DNA from 2 places in the Streptomyces sp. NPDC057854 genome. Region 1 is predicted to be linked to the other one. Evidence: riboswitches for the same ligand, from Rfam matches in the RefSeq annotation. Region 1 holds a riboswitch; the other holds the start of a gene.
The links. A riboswitch is a leader RNA that binds a small molecule or an ion and turns the genes downstream of it on or off. The one in region 1 is predicted to bind S-adenosylmethionine.

Region 1 (6,895 bases):
TCCCCCACCCCGGTGTCCGGGCCGCTCTCCCCGCCCGAGCAGCGCTGTCTGCTGCTGCTCTGCACCGTGGTGGTGCTCTGGTGCTCGGAGCCGCTGCACGGGGTGTCGCCGGCGGTGGTCGCGCTGATCGGCGCGGTGGTGGCCTCGTCCCCCGCGCTCGGCACGGTGCGGATGAAGGACGGGCTGCGGTCGGTGCCCTGGCCGATGCTGCTCTTCATGGCCGCGACCATGGCGATGGGCGTGGCGCTGGCCGAGTCCGGCGCGGCCGGGTGGCTGGTCGGCGGACTGCCGGACGGGGTGCCGCCGTGGGCGTTCCTCGCCGTCGTCGTCGCCGTCAGCACCGCCGCCCACCTGGTGCTCCAGTCCCGCTCCGCCCGCTCCTCGGTGCTGGTGCCGCTGGTGGTGGCCGCGGCGGCCGGCGCCGGGGTCAACCCGGTGGCCGCCGCGCTCGCCTCCACCGCCGCCGCCGGCTTCTGCCAGACGCTGCCCGCCTCCGCGAAACCCGTCGCCCTCTTCGCCGAACCCCCGGACGGCGTGCCCTCCTTCACCCCGCGCGACCTGCTGCGGCTCTCCGCCGTGCTCGCCCCGCTCAGCGCCGTCCTGGTGCTCTGCTTCGCCCTGTTCGTCTGGCCGCTGCTCGGCGTGCCCGTCCTCCTGGAGTCCCAGCCGTGAGTCTGCACATCGCCGTCGCCCCCAGCGGTTTCAAGGAGTCCCTGTCCGCGCCGGAGGCCGCCGAGGCCATCGCCGAGGGCCTGCGCCGGGTCCGCCCGGACGCCGTCGTCGACCTGATACCGCTGGTCGACGGCGGGGAGGGCACCGCCCGGGCGCTGGCCGCCGCGACCGGCGGCAGGCTGCTGCCCCGGGTCGCGGCCGGCCCCCTCGGCACCCCGGTCGAGACCCACTTCGCGCTCCTCGACCGCTCCTCCGCGGTGGTCGAGATGGCGGCCGTCGCGGGCCTCTCGCTGGTGCCGGCCGACCGACGCGACCCGGGCGCCACCACCACGTACGGGGTGGGCGAGCTGATCCGGGCCGCGCTGGACGCCGGAGCCCGCCGGATCCTCGTCGGCTGCGGCGACTCCGGCACCTCGGACGGCGGAGCGGGTGCGCTCCAGGCCCTCGGCGCCCGGCTCCTGGACGCCGAGGGAGTCGAACTCCCGCTGGGTGGCGCCGCGTTGACGCGGCTCGCGCGGATCGACCCGGCCGGACTCGATCCCCGGCTCGCGGCCACCGAACTGCTGGTGGCCTGCAACCCGTACAACGTGCTCACCGGCGAGCGGGGCGTGGCCCGGGTCTTCGGCCCGCAGAAGGGCGCGGGCCCGGAGCGGGTCGAGGAGCTGGCCGCGGCCCTGGACCGCTGGGCCGGCCTGCTCGTACGGGACCTGGGCGCGCCCCCCGGGGTGGGTACGGCCCCGGGGTCCGGGGCCTCGGGCGGGCTCGGCGCGGGTCTGGCCGCGCTCGGCGCCCGGCTGCTGCCCCGGTTCGAGGTGCTGCTCGACCGGATCGACCTGGACGCCCGGCTGGCCCGCGCCGATCTGGTGATCACCGCGGAGGGCACCCTGGACGGGCAGACCGTGCGGGGCAAGATCCCGGCGGAGGTGGCCCGCCGGGCCAAGGCGCACGGGGTACCGGTGCTGGCGCTGGCCGGGACGCTGGGGCACGGCGCGCACGAGGTGCGGGCGGCCGGGGTCGACGCGTACGGCTCGATCCTGCCCGCACCGGTGGCCCTGCCCGAAGCCCTGGACCGGGGCGCCGAGTTCCTTGCGGACGCGGCCGAACGAGCCCTGCGGATGGTGCTGGTGGGGACCCGGCTGGCCGCCTGACCGGCCGGGCGGTCAGCCGCGGTCGGGGACGCAGCGGCCGTCCTCGGTGCGGTACGTCCACCGGGCGCCGTCGCGGACCAGCTCCTTCACCGCGCCGACGAACCGCTCGACGTGCTCGTCGGGCGTGCCGGCGCCGAAGCTGACGCGGATGGCGTTGAGCGACCTCTCCCCCGGGTTCGCCTCGGGCGCGCCGCACTCGCCCGGGTCCTGCGGGTCGGAGCCGAGCAGGGTGCGGACCAGCGGGTGGGCGCAGAAGAGGCCGTCGCGGACGCCGATGCCGTACTCGGCAGAGAGGGCGGCGGCGAAGTGCGAGCTGTTCCAGCCGTCGACGACGAAGGAGATGACGCCGACGCGCGGGGCGTCGTCGCCGAAGAGGGAGAGGACGCGGACCTCGGGGACGTCGGCGAGGCCGGCCCGGACGGTGTCGATGAGGTGCCGCTCGCGGGCGACCAGCGTGTCGAAGCCGGCCTCGGTGAGCGCCTTGCAGGCGGAGGCGATGGCGTAGACGCCGATGACGTTCGGCGATCCGGCCTCGTGCCGGGCCGCGGTGGTGTGCCACTCCACGTCCACGCCGCCGTCGATCCGGCGGGCCACGGTGCGGGAGGCGCCGCCGCCGGCCAGGTACGGCTCGGCGGCCTGGAGCCAGTCGGCGCGGCCGGCGAGGACGCCGGAGCCGAAGGGCGCGTACAGCTTGTGCCCGGAGAAGGCGACCCAGTCGACGTCGAGGTCCTTCACCGACACCGGGTGGTGGGGGGCGAGCTGAGCGGCGTCGAGGACGATCCGGGCGCCGTGCGCGTGGGCGGCGGCGGCCAGTTCGCGGACCGGCCACAGCTCGCCGGTGACGTTGGAGGCGCCGGTGACGCAGACCAGGGCGGGACCGTACGGGTCGCGGTCGGCGAGGGCGCGCTCCAGGGTCTCGACGGCCTGGGCCGGGGTGCGGGGCGCGTTGAGGTAGGTGACCCGGGCGTCCTGCCACGGCAGCAGGGAGGCGTGGTGCTCGGTCTCGAAGACGAAGACCTGGCAGTCGGCGGGGATCACCCGGGCGAGCAGGTTGAGCGAGTCGGTGGTGGAGCGGGTGAAGACGACCTGGTCGCCGTCGCGGCAGCCGAGGAACTCGGCGACGGTGGCGCGGCTCTGCTCGAACAGGTCGGTGGAGAGCTGGGAGAGGTAGCCGGCGCCGCGGTGGACGCTGCCGTAGTACGGGGCGTAGGCGGCGACGTCGTCCCAGACCCGCTGGAGGGCGGGGGCGCTGGCGGCGTAGTCGAGGGCGGCGTAGGCGACCTCGCCGCCGGTGACGAGCGGGACGGTGACGTCGCGGCCGAGGACCGGCAGCGGGCCGGTGCAGCAGGCGTCGGCGGACTCGGTGACGGAGGAGGCGGCGGCGGCGGTGGCGGTGTTCGGGCGTGCGGACATGGCGGTATCTCCCGGCAGGACAGGCGAGTGGCGTGAAGGGGCCCGCAGCAGGGCAGCGCGAAACGGCGTGCCGCGTACGGGTGTTGCCTCGACGTGCGGCACGAGAAGGGCCGTACGGAGGGGGAAAAGGGGCCGGAGGCCCTAGCGCATTCGCTTGCTCACGAGACCGCTCCCTCGAGGACCAGGACCCCAGGGATACGCAGGGGTCCGCGCTTGCCGAGGACCTTGCTGTCCACGGCCTGGTCTTCACCCGGGGCACCCCGCCACGGACGGAGGGTTGCCGGACAGCCAGCCGGGGCTTGAGGGCTGTCGCTCATGACCTGTCGCCGAACGTATGCCACCGCTCGCGGTCCGCGCAACCCCGTCCGCATTCCGGGACGGGGTTCTCACGGACCGCGCGGCGGGCGGTCAGGCGTTGCTGGCGGCGATCCAGCGGTCGAGGGCCGCGCGGGCGGCCCCGGAGTCGATGGACTCGGCGGCCCGCGCGATGCCGGCGCCCAGCCGCTCCGCGAGGGTGCCCTCGCCGGGCTCCACGGCGGTGAGCGCCGCCGCCGCGTTGAGCAGCACCGCGTCCCGTACCGGCCCGGTCTCGCCGGCGAGGAGCCGGCGGGCGACGTCGGCGTTGTACGAGGCGTCGGCGCCGCGCAGCGCCTCCAGGGGCGCGTAGCCGAGGCCCACGTCCTTCGGGTCGAAGACCTCCTCGCGGACGGCGCCGTCGCGGACCACCCAGACCCGGGAGGTGCCGGTGATGGTGAGTTCGTCGAGGCCGTCGTCGCCGCGGAAGACGAGCGCGGAGTTGCCGCGCTCGGCGAAGACGCCGGCGACGATCGGCGCCATCCGCGGGTCGGCGACGCCGACCGCCTGGGCCTTCACCCGGGCGGGGTTGGTGAGCGGGCCGAGCACGTTGAAGGTGGTGCGGATGCCGAGCTGGCCGCGGGCGGCGGCGACGTGCCGCAGCGAGGGGTGGAACCGCACCGCGAAGCACATGGTGATGCCGGCCTCCTCGGCGACCTGGGCCACCCGGGCGGGGGTGAGGTCCAGGTTGATGCCGAGCTTCTCCAGGACGTCCGAGGAGCCGGAGGCGGAGGACGCGGCCCGGTTGCCGTGCTTGACGACACGGGTGCCGGTGCCGGCGACGACGATCGACGCCATCGTGGAGATGTTGACGGTCTTGGCGCCGTCGCCGCCGGTGCCGACGATGTCGACGGCCGGGCCGGGCACCTCGATCGTGTTGGCGTGGGCGTACATCGTCCGGACGAGTCCGCTGATCTCCTCGACGGTCTCGCCCTTGGCGCGCAGCGCGACCATGAAACCGGCGATCTGGGCGTCGGTCGCCTCGCCGCTCATGATGAGGTCCATCGCCCAGGCGGTGTCGTCGGCGGAGAGGTCCTTCCCCTCCAGCAGGCCGTTCAGGAGGACGGGCCAGGAGCGGCCCGCCGTGGTCGGTCCTCCAGCGGGGGTCACAGCGCTCATGGCAGCTCCTGATGATCGTGCGGTGGATACGGGTCCAGCCTATCGATCCACGGGTACGGCAAAGAGCCCCGTCCATCGAATGGACGGGGCTCTCGCCGTGGCGACCTGCCTCAGGAGGTCAGGAGGGGATCAGTGGTGGCCGTGGCCGCTCTGGATCTCCTTGTACTCCTCGAGGGTGGGCTTGGCGACCTGGTTGTCGTCGCCGTAGTAGCCCTTGCTGAGCTTGACCCGCAGCTTCTCCATGGCGCCGACCTTGCGCTGGACGCCGTTCTCGTCGACGGCCGGCGGCAGCTCGGCGGGCGCGTACTGCTCGTGCGCGGTGAGCTTGTACAGCTCGCCCTGGCTGAGCGGCTCGTGGACCTCGACGAACTCACCGTGCGGCAGGCGCTTGATGATGCCGGACTCGCGCCCGTGCAGCACCTTGTCCTTGTCCCGGCGCTGGAGGCCGAGGCAGATCCGCTTGGTGACGATGAACGCGATGACCGGGCCGGCGAAGAAGAAGATCCGCACGAACCAGGTGATCGAGTTGATCGACAGGTGGAAGTGGGTGGCCCAGAGGTCGTTTCCACCACCGACGAGCATGATCATGTACGCGGTGATCCAGGCGACACCGAAGGCGGTGCGCGTCGGAGCGTTGCGCGGGCGCTGCGCGATGTGGTGCTCGCGCTTGTCGCCGGTGATCCAGGACTCGATGAACGGGTAGACCGCGATCGCGCCGAGGACCAGCGGGAAGAGCACCAGCGGGATGAACACGCCCAGGACCAGCGTGTGGCCCCAGAGGTTGATCTCCCAGCCCGGCATGACACGGATCAGACCCTCGGCGAAGCCCATGTACCAGTCGGGCTGGGCGCCGGTGGACACCTGGTCCGGGCGGTACGGGCCGAGCGCCCAGATCGGGTTGATCGAGGCGATCGCCGCGATGACCGTGATGACGCCGAAGACCAGGAAGAAGAAGCCTCCCGCCTTCGCCATGTACACGGGGAGCAGCGGCATGCCGACGACGTTCTTGTTCGTCCGGCCGGGGCCCTCGAAGTGCGTGTGCTTGTGGACGAACACCAGGATGAGGTGCGCGACCACCAGGCCCAGCATGATGCCGGGGAGCAGCAGCACGTGCGCCGAGTAGAACCGGGCCACGAAGTCGCCGCCGGGGAACTCGCCGCCGAAGAGGAACATCGACAGGTACGTGCCGACGATCGGCACGGACAGGATCGCGCCCTGCATGAAGCGGACACCGGTGCCGGAGAGCAGGTCGTCCGGGAGCGAGTAGCCGGTGAAACCGGTGAACATGCCCAGGAAGAACAGCAGGAAGCCGAACAGCCAGTTGATCTCACGCGGCTTGCGGAACGCGCCGGTGAAGAAGACGCGCATCATGTGCACGAACATGCCGGCGAGGAAGATCAGCGCCGCCCAGTGGTGGATCTGCCGGATCAGCAGACCACCGCGCACCTCGAACGAGATGTGCATGGTCGAGTTGAACGCCTCGGACATGAGCTGTCCCTGGAGCGGGACGTACGGTCCGGCGTACTCCACCTCGTTCATCGACGGGTGGAAGAACATCGTCAGGTAGACGCCCGTCAGGATGATGATGAGGAAGCTGTAGAGGCAGACCTCGCCCAGCATGAAGGACCAGTGGTCCGGGAAGATCTTCCGCATGTTGGCCTTGGCCAGCGTGTAGATCCCCAGGCGGCCGTCGGCCCAGTCGGCGATCCGCTCTCCGGCGGGCGCCTTCTTCTGCGTGTTGGTCACAGTGCTCATCCGCGCTCCCAGAATGCGGGACCGACGGGCTCGTCGAAGTCGCCGTGCGCTTCGAGGAAGCCCTTGTCGTTCACGCCGATCCGCAGCTGCGGGAGGGCGTGACCGGCCGGGCCGAAGATGACTCGGGCGCCGTCGGACAGGTCGAAGGTGGACTGGTGGCACGGGCAGAGCACGTGGTGCGTCTGCTGCTCGTACAGCGAGATCGGGCAGCCGACGTGGGTGCAGATCTTCGAGAAGGCGACGATGCCCTCGTGCGACCACTCGAGCTCGCGCTTGTCCTTGATGTCCTCCGGCTGGATCCGGACGATCATCAGGGCGGCCTTGGCGATCTCGGTCTGGAAGTTGTGGTCGTGCTCCGAGAGGCCCTCGGGCATCGCGAAGGTCAGCGAACCGACGGCGACGTCCTCGGGACGCAGCGGCTCGTGCGTGTTCAT
Region 2 (6,895 bases), on a different contig from region 1:
CGTCGCCGTCCAGCTCCAGCTTCTCGAAGACGCTGGAGGCCTGGAGCAGGGCCACGCCACCGCCGGCGACGATGCCCTCCTCGACGGCCGCCTTGGCGTTGCGCACGGCGTCCTCGATGCGGTGCTTGCGCTCCTTGAGCTCGACCTCGGTCGCGGCACCGGCCTTGATGACCGCCACGCCGCCGGCGAGCTTCGCGAGGCGCTCCTGGAGCTTCTCGCGGTCGTAGTCGGAGTCGCTGTTCTCGATCTCGGCGCGGATCTGGTTCACGCGGCCCGCGACCTGCTCGCTGTCACCGGCACCGTCGACGATGGTGGTCTCGTCCTTGGTGATGACGACCTTGCGGGCGCGGCCCAGCAGGTCGAGACCGGCCGACTCGAGCTTGAGGCCGACCTCCTCGGAGATGACCGTGCCGCCGGTGAGGATGGCGATGTCCTGGAGCATGGCCTTGCGGCGGTCGCCGAAGCCCGGGGCCTTGACGGCGACGGACTTGAAGGTGCCGCGGATCTTGTTGACGACCAGGGTCGACAGGGCCTCGCCCTCGACGTCCTCGGCGATGATCAGCAGCGGCTTGCCCGACTGCATGACCTTCTCCAGGAGCGGGAGGAGGTCCTTCACGGAGGAGATCTTGGAGTTGACGATGAGGATGTACGGGTCCTCGAGCGCGGCCTCCATGCGCTCCATGTCGGTCGCGAAGTACGCCGAGATGTAGCCCTTGTCGAAGCGCATGCCCTCGGTGAGCTCGAGCTCCAGACCGAAGGTCTGCGACTCCTCGACGGTGATGACGCCTTCCTTGCCGACCTTGTCCATGGCCTCGGCGATGAGCTCGCCGATCTGGGTGTCGGCGGCGGAGATGGAGGCGGTGGAGGCGATCTGCTCCTTCGTCTCGACCTCCTTCGCCTGGTCGAGCAGGGCGCCGGAGACGGCCTCGACGGCCTTCTCGATGCCGCGCTTGAGGGCCATCGGGTTGGCGCCGGCGGCGACGTTGCGGAGGCCCTCGCGGACGAGCGCCTGGGCGAGGACGGTGGCGGTGGTCGTGCCGTCGCCGGCGACGTCGTCCGTCTTCTTGGCGACTTCCTTGACCAGCTCGGCGCCGATCTTCTCGTACGGGTCCTCGAGCTCGATCTCCTTGGCGATGGAGACACCATCGTTGGTGATCGTGGGGGCGCCCCACTTCTTCTCGAGGACGACGTTGCGGCCCTTGGGGCCGAGGGTGACCTTGACGGCGTCAGCGAGCTGGTTCATGCCGCGCTCGAGACCGCGCCGGGCCTCCTCGTCGAACGCGATGATCTTGGCCATGTGAAGTGGTCCTCCCGGACATGGGGTGGATAACGCTCCAGGAACGCGCCGACGCCCGCGACGGACGGCCTCCGCGCTCCGCGTGGTTCCTTGCCCCACCCGGGTCGGCGGCCTCGTCTGCTCGATCCTCGTAGCACTCTCACCTTCCGAGTGCTAACGCCAATGATTAGCACTCGCCCTAGGAGAGTGCAAGCGACTCTCGTGGATCGGGCAGGTCCACGCCGCCCCCTCCCGCCGCGCGGGCCCGCCGCGCCCCCGGACCGCCCCGCCGCACCGGTCCGGGAACGCGCGAGGGGCCCGCATCCGTGGTGGATGCGGGCCCCTCGACGACGAGACGCCGGTGGCCGATCGCGCCGTGCCTCAGGCGGTGACCTTGACCATGTCCGCCTGCGGACCCTTCTGGCCCTGCGAGATCTCGAACTCGACTCGCTGGCCCTCTTCGAGGCTGCGGTACCCATCCATCTGGATGGCGCTGTAGTGGACGAAAACATCCGCACCACCGTCGACCGCGATGAAGCCGTAGCCCTTCTCCGCGTTGAACCACTTGACGGTGCCCTGAGCCATGCCTAACTCCCCTATTACGTACTGGCCCTTGAGCGGACCCGCACTTCGCGGACCCGGGTCAGAACCTGCGCCGGAACGCGTCGACCGCCGCTGAATGTATCTGTCCAACTGCCCTCTGCAACAGGGCAATCGACCGGGAATTCTGAAGGGCGCGGAAAGGGGGATCGGGAAGAAATCCTCGAATTGCGGGGCAAGTCGGGCCGGGCAAAGGGCACATAAGGGGCAGAGTGCGCGCGCTTTTCGGCCGCTTGTTGTCGCATTCTTGTCAGGTCCTGGTCCGCACTCATATGCGTCCGGCATGAGCGGCGGAGGGGACTTCCCCAACTCTACCGCGCTCAACCATGCAGAATTGCCCCCTCCGCTTTCTCTCGCGGAGGGGGCAATTCAGTACCGCCGGGTAACGGCGAAGGGGTCGGCCGAACGGCCCGCGGCGGGGGTCAGCAGCCGCCGGCGACGGCCGGGATGATCGAGACGCCCGCGCCGTCCGGCGTGGCGGTCTCCAGGCCCTGCTCGAAGCGCACGTCGTCGTCGTTCACGTAGACGTTCACGAAGCGGCGCAGCTTGCCCTGGTCGTCCAGGACGCGGGCGGCGATGCCGGTGTGGTTCTTCTCCAGGTCGGCGATGACCTCGGCGAGGGTCGCGCCCTCGGCGGGGACCTCGGACCGCCCGCCGGTGTAGGTGCGGAGGATGGTGGGGATGCGGACGTTCACGGCCATGGCGGTCGTCGTACCTCTCTGAGTCAGTGGGCCAGGCCCGCGTCGCGGAACGCGTCCAGGCTCGGGCGGATGGTGGCGGTCGCCTGAGAACTGTCGGCCACGGCGTCCAGGGTCTTGAGCCCGTCGCCGGTGTTGAGGACGACGGTGGTGAGGTTCGGGTCGATCACGCCGGCCTCGACGAGCTTGCGGGTCACGCCGACGGTCACGCCGCCCGCCGTCTCCGCGAAGACGCCCTCGGTCCGGGCGAGCAGCTTGATGGCGTCCACGACCTGCTCGTCGGTGACGTCCTCCACGGCGCCGCCGGTGCGGCGGGCGATGTCGAGGACGTACGGGCCGTCCGCCGGATTGCCGATGGCGAGGGACTTGGCGATGGTGTTCGGCTTCTGCGGGCGGACCACGTCGTGGCCGGCCTTGAAGGCGGCGGACACCGGGGAGCAGCCCTCGGCCTGGGCGCCGAAGATCTTGTACGGCTTGTCCTCGACCAGGCCCAGCTTGATGAGCTCCTGGAGCCCCTTGTCGATCTTCGTCAGCTGGGAGCCGGACGCGATCGGGATGACGAGCTGGTCGGGGATGACCCAGCCGAGCTGCTCGCAGATCTCGTACGCGAGCGTCTTGGAGCCCTCGCCGTAGTACGGGCGGAGGTTGACGTTGACGAAGCCCCAGCCCTCGCCGAGCGGGTCGCCGATGAGCTCCGAGCAGAAGCGGTTGACGTCGTCGTAGTTGCCCTCGATGGCGACGAGGTCACCGCCGTAGACGCCGGCCATGACGACCTTGCCCTGCTCCAGGTCGTGCGGGATGAAGACGCAGGAGCGGAAGCCGGCGCGGGCGGCGGCGGCGCCGACGGCGCCGGCCAGGTTGCCGGTGGAGGAGCAGGAGAGGGTGGTGAAGCCGAAGGCGCGGGCGGCCTCCAGGGCCTGGGCGACGACCCGGTCCTTGAAGGAGTGGGTCGGGTTGCCGGAGTCGTCCTTGACGAACAGCTTGCCGGGGGCGACGCCGAGTTCGCGGGCGAGGTTGTCGGCCTTGACGAGCGGGGTCCAGCCGGGGTTCAGGTTCGGCTTCTCGGCGACGTCGGCGGGGACGGGCAGCAGGGGCGCGTACCGCCAGATGTTCGCGGGTCCGGCCTCGATCCGCTTCCGCAGCTCCTCGGGGTCGCCGGTGGGCAGGTCATAGGCCACTTCGAGGGGGCCGAAACACAGCTCGCAGGCGAAGATCGGGCCGAGGGGGAAGACCTCGCCGCACTCGCGGCAGGAAAGTCCGGACGCGGGACCGAGGTCGACGGCGGGGGCGGCGTTGTCGGCAGCGGCGTTGGCGGGTGCGACGGTCTGTACAGCCATGGAGGCGAGGCCCTTTCTCCTCATCTTCCTCATGGCGCATTTCGCCATGAGACGGATTTGGCACCTTCCCTAGCCGGGGGCCTCGCGGACGCAAGACAAACCGACTGGAGGGTTGCCGGGGCTTCAACGGGCCGTATCCCTCTGCCCCTCTGGATGAGCGGTATTCGATTGTGAGACGCGGGCGGGACCCCGACATGCACCGGGCCTCCGCGTTGTTCAAGACTGTAACCGAAGGCTTCGAAGGTGGAGACGGTCGTCCGATCCGCGAGATGGAGATCACGTTGCTGGAAGAAGTGGAGCGCTGGCTGACCCGGCGGTCCTGGTCCGTGTCCGACCGCCCCCTGGAACGGGTGCTCGCCGCCAAGCGCGGGACGACGGTCAGTGTGGTGCTGCCCGCGCTGAACGAGGAGGCGACCGTCGGGGACATCGTCCGCGTGATCCGGCGCGAGCTGATGACCGAGGCGGTGCCGCTGGTCGACGAGCTGGTGGTGGTCGACTCGGGCTCCACCGACCGCACGGCCGAGGTCGCGGCGGCGGCCGGGGCGCGGGTCGTCGCGCGGGACGCGATCCTCCCCGGGATACCGGCCGTCCCCGGCAAGGGCGAGGTCCTGTGGCGGTCACTGATGGTGACGAGCGGGGACGTGGTCTGCTTCGTGGACGCGGACCTGCGGGACTTCTCGGCGGACTTCGTCACGGGGATCGTCGGACCGCTGCTCACCGACCCCGACGTGGACTTCGTGAAGGCCATGTACGACCGCCCGTTCGGCGACACCCCTGGTCAGGGCGGCCGGGTGACGGAGCTGGTGGCGCGCCCGCTGCTGAATCTGCACTGGCCGCGGCTGGCCGGCTTCGTCCAGCCGCTGGGCGGCGAGTACGCGGCGCGCCGCTCGCTGCTGGAACGGCTCCCCTTCCCCGTCGGTTACGGAGTGGAGCTGGGCCTGCTGGTGGACGCGCTGCACACGGTGGGCCTCGACGCGCTCGCGCAGGTCGACGTGGGCGTGCGCAAGCACCGGCACCAGGACGGGCAGGCGCTCGGCCGGATGGCGGCGGCGATCTACCGCACGGCGCAGCTGCGGCTCTCGCGCGGCCACCTCGTCCGCCCGGTGCTCACCCAGTTCGAGCGCGGCGCGCACGGTTTCGAGCCGCGGACGTACGCGGTGGACACGGAGGAGCGCCCGCCGATGGCCGAGATCGCGGAGTACGCGCACCGCCGCGTGGCGTAACGTCCGCAGATCGTCGGTTTTGCCTACATTGCCCTTTTATGCGCTTCGTACGATCTCACGCCGTCCGGGTGCTCGCGGCCGGCCTCCTCGCCGCGACCGCCCTCCCGCTCGCGGCGGCCGGACCGGCCGCCGCCGCCGACGTCGTCGTCGAACCCTTCGGGCAGCGGTACCAGAAGGAGTCCGACGCCCCCGCCGGGCTCGCGTTCCCGGTGCCGGTGCCGGAGCCGCGGGTCACCGGGACGGCGAGCCCGCGCACGGTGCGGCCGGCCCCGGCGCCGTCCGCGCCGGCCCCGGCACCCTCGCCCCCCGCGCCGATGGCCGCGACCGGCCGCGGCGGGGAGCGGCTGTGGCTGCTCGGCGCGCTGGCGGTCGTCCTCGCGGGCACGGGCCTGGTCGCCAGGGCGGCGATGCGCGGCCGGGGCGACTGACCTGCGGCGCGACGCTCCGTGGCCGGATCGGCGCGTCTCGTATACGTACGTTTGAGCGTTTCCGGGACGGGCTAGGTTCGCCACATGGTTTCCGTACTCGTCGCATCCAACCGCGGGCCCGTCTCGTACACGCTCGGAGACGACGGCACGCTCTCCTCCCGCCGGGGCGGGGGCGGCCTCGTCTCCGGGCTCAGCGCCGTGGACTCCGAGGACAGCCTCTGGGTCTGCGCGGCGCTCGGCGACGGCGACCGCGAGGCCGTCCGGCGCGGCGTCGCGGAGCCCGGGGTGCGGATGCTGGACATCGACCCGGAGGTGTACGCCGACGCGTACAACGGCGTGGCGAACGCGACGCTCTGGTTCCTCCACCACCACCTGTACGACATCCCGCGCGAGCCCGTCTTCGACGCGGAGTTCCGCCGCCGCTGGGAGGCGTACCGCGCCTACAACCGCGCGTTCGCGGAGGCGCTGGCCGCCGAGGCCGGCGACGGCGCGGCGGTCCTGGTGCAGGACTACCACCTGGCACTGGTCCCCGGGATGCTCCGCGCGCTCCGCCCCGACCTCAGGATCGGCCACTTCACGCACACCCCGTGGGCGTCGGCGGAGTACCTGGCGATGGTGCCGGACGACATCGTCGAGGAGCTGCTGCGGGGCATGCTGGGCGCCGACGAGCTCGGCTTCCACACGGAGGAGTGGGCGGAGCACTTCCGCGCCTGCTGCGCCCGGCTGGGCGGGTCCGGCACGGACGGCACCCGGATCCGGGTGTACGCGCTCGGCGTCGACGGCGACGACCTGCGGGCCCTCGCCCACCGCCCCCAGGTCGACGAGCGGCTGGCCCGCCTCCGCGAGGAGACCGGCGGCCGGAAGACGATCGTCCGCGTCGACCGCACCGAACTGTCCAAGAACATCCTGCGCGGCCTGCTCGCGTACCGCGAACTGCTCACCGCGCACCCCGAGTGGCGCGGCGAGGTCGTCCACCTGGCGTCCGCGTACCCCTCCCGGCAGGACCTGGAGTCGTACCGCGCGTACACCGCGTCCGTCGTGGAGCTGGCCGAGGAGATCAACGCCGAGTTCGGCACCGCCGACTGGCAGCCGGTCCTGGTCTCCGTCGAGGACGACTTCACCCGCTCCCTCGCCGCGTACCGCCTCGCCGACGTGGCCCTGGTGAACCCGGTCCGCGACGGCATGAACCTGGTCGCGAAGGAGATACCGGTGGTCTCCGACGCCGGCTGCGCCCTGGTCCTGTCGCGGGGCGCCGGCGCCTACCGGGAGCTGCGCGAGCACGCGCTCACGGTGAACCCGTACGACGTCTCCGGCACCGCCGAGGCGCTGCACC

Region 2: another riboswitch for S-adenosylmethionine. It lies ahead of thrC (threonine synthase); the one in region 1 lies ahead of ACFVQZ_RS16385 (aminotransferase class V-fold PLP-dependent enzyme).

What each region holds. Positions count from the first base shown of each region.
Region 1 covers NZ_JBHVMF010000010.1:41,626-48,520, reverse strand. Annotated here, with positions in the region: gene ACFVQZ_RS16395 (SLC13 family permease) at 1-672, shown strand, start outside; partial or broken gene ACFVQZ_RS16390 (glycerate kinase) at 669-1,872, shown strand; gene ACFVQZ_RS16385 (aminotransferase class V-fold PLP-dependent enzyme) at 1,833-3,233, opposite strand; SAM riboswitch class IV at 3,438-3,554, opposite strand; gene trpD (anthranilate phosphoribosyltransferase) at 3,642-4,706, opposite strand; gene ACFVQZ_RS16375 (cytochrome bc complex cytochrome b subunit) at 4,836-6,461, opposite strand; gene ACFVQZ_RS16370 (Rieske (2Fe-2S) protein) at 6,458-6,895, opposite strand, start outside.
Region 2 covers NZ_JBHVMF010000003.1:109,741-116,635, reverse strand. Annotated here, with positions in the region: gene groL (chaperonin GroEL) at 1-1,297, opposite strand, end outside; gene ACFVQZ_RS06765 (cold-shock protein) at 1,658-1,861, opposite strand; gene ACFVQZ_RS06760 (MoaD/ThiS family protein) at 2,299-2,577, opposite strand; gene thrC (threonine synthase) at 2,601-3,911, opposite strand; SAM riboswitch class I at 3,929-4,071, opposite strand; gene ACFVQZ_RS06750 (glucosyl-3-phosphoglycerate synthase) at 4,193-5,134, shown strand; gene ACFVQZ_RS06745 (hypothetical protein) at 5,173-5,562, shown strand; gene ACFVQZ_RS06740 (trehalose-6-phosphate synthase) at 5,647-6,895, shown strand, end outside.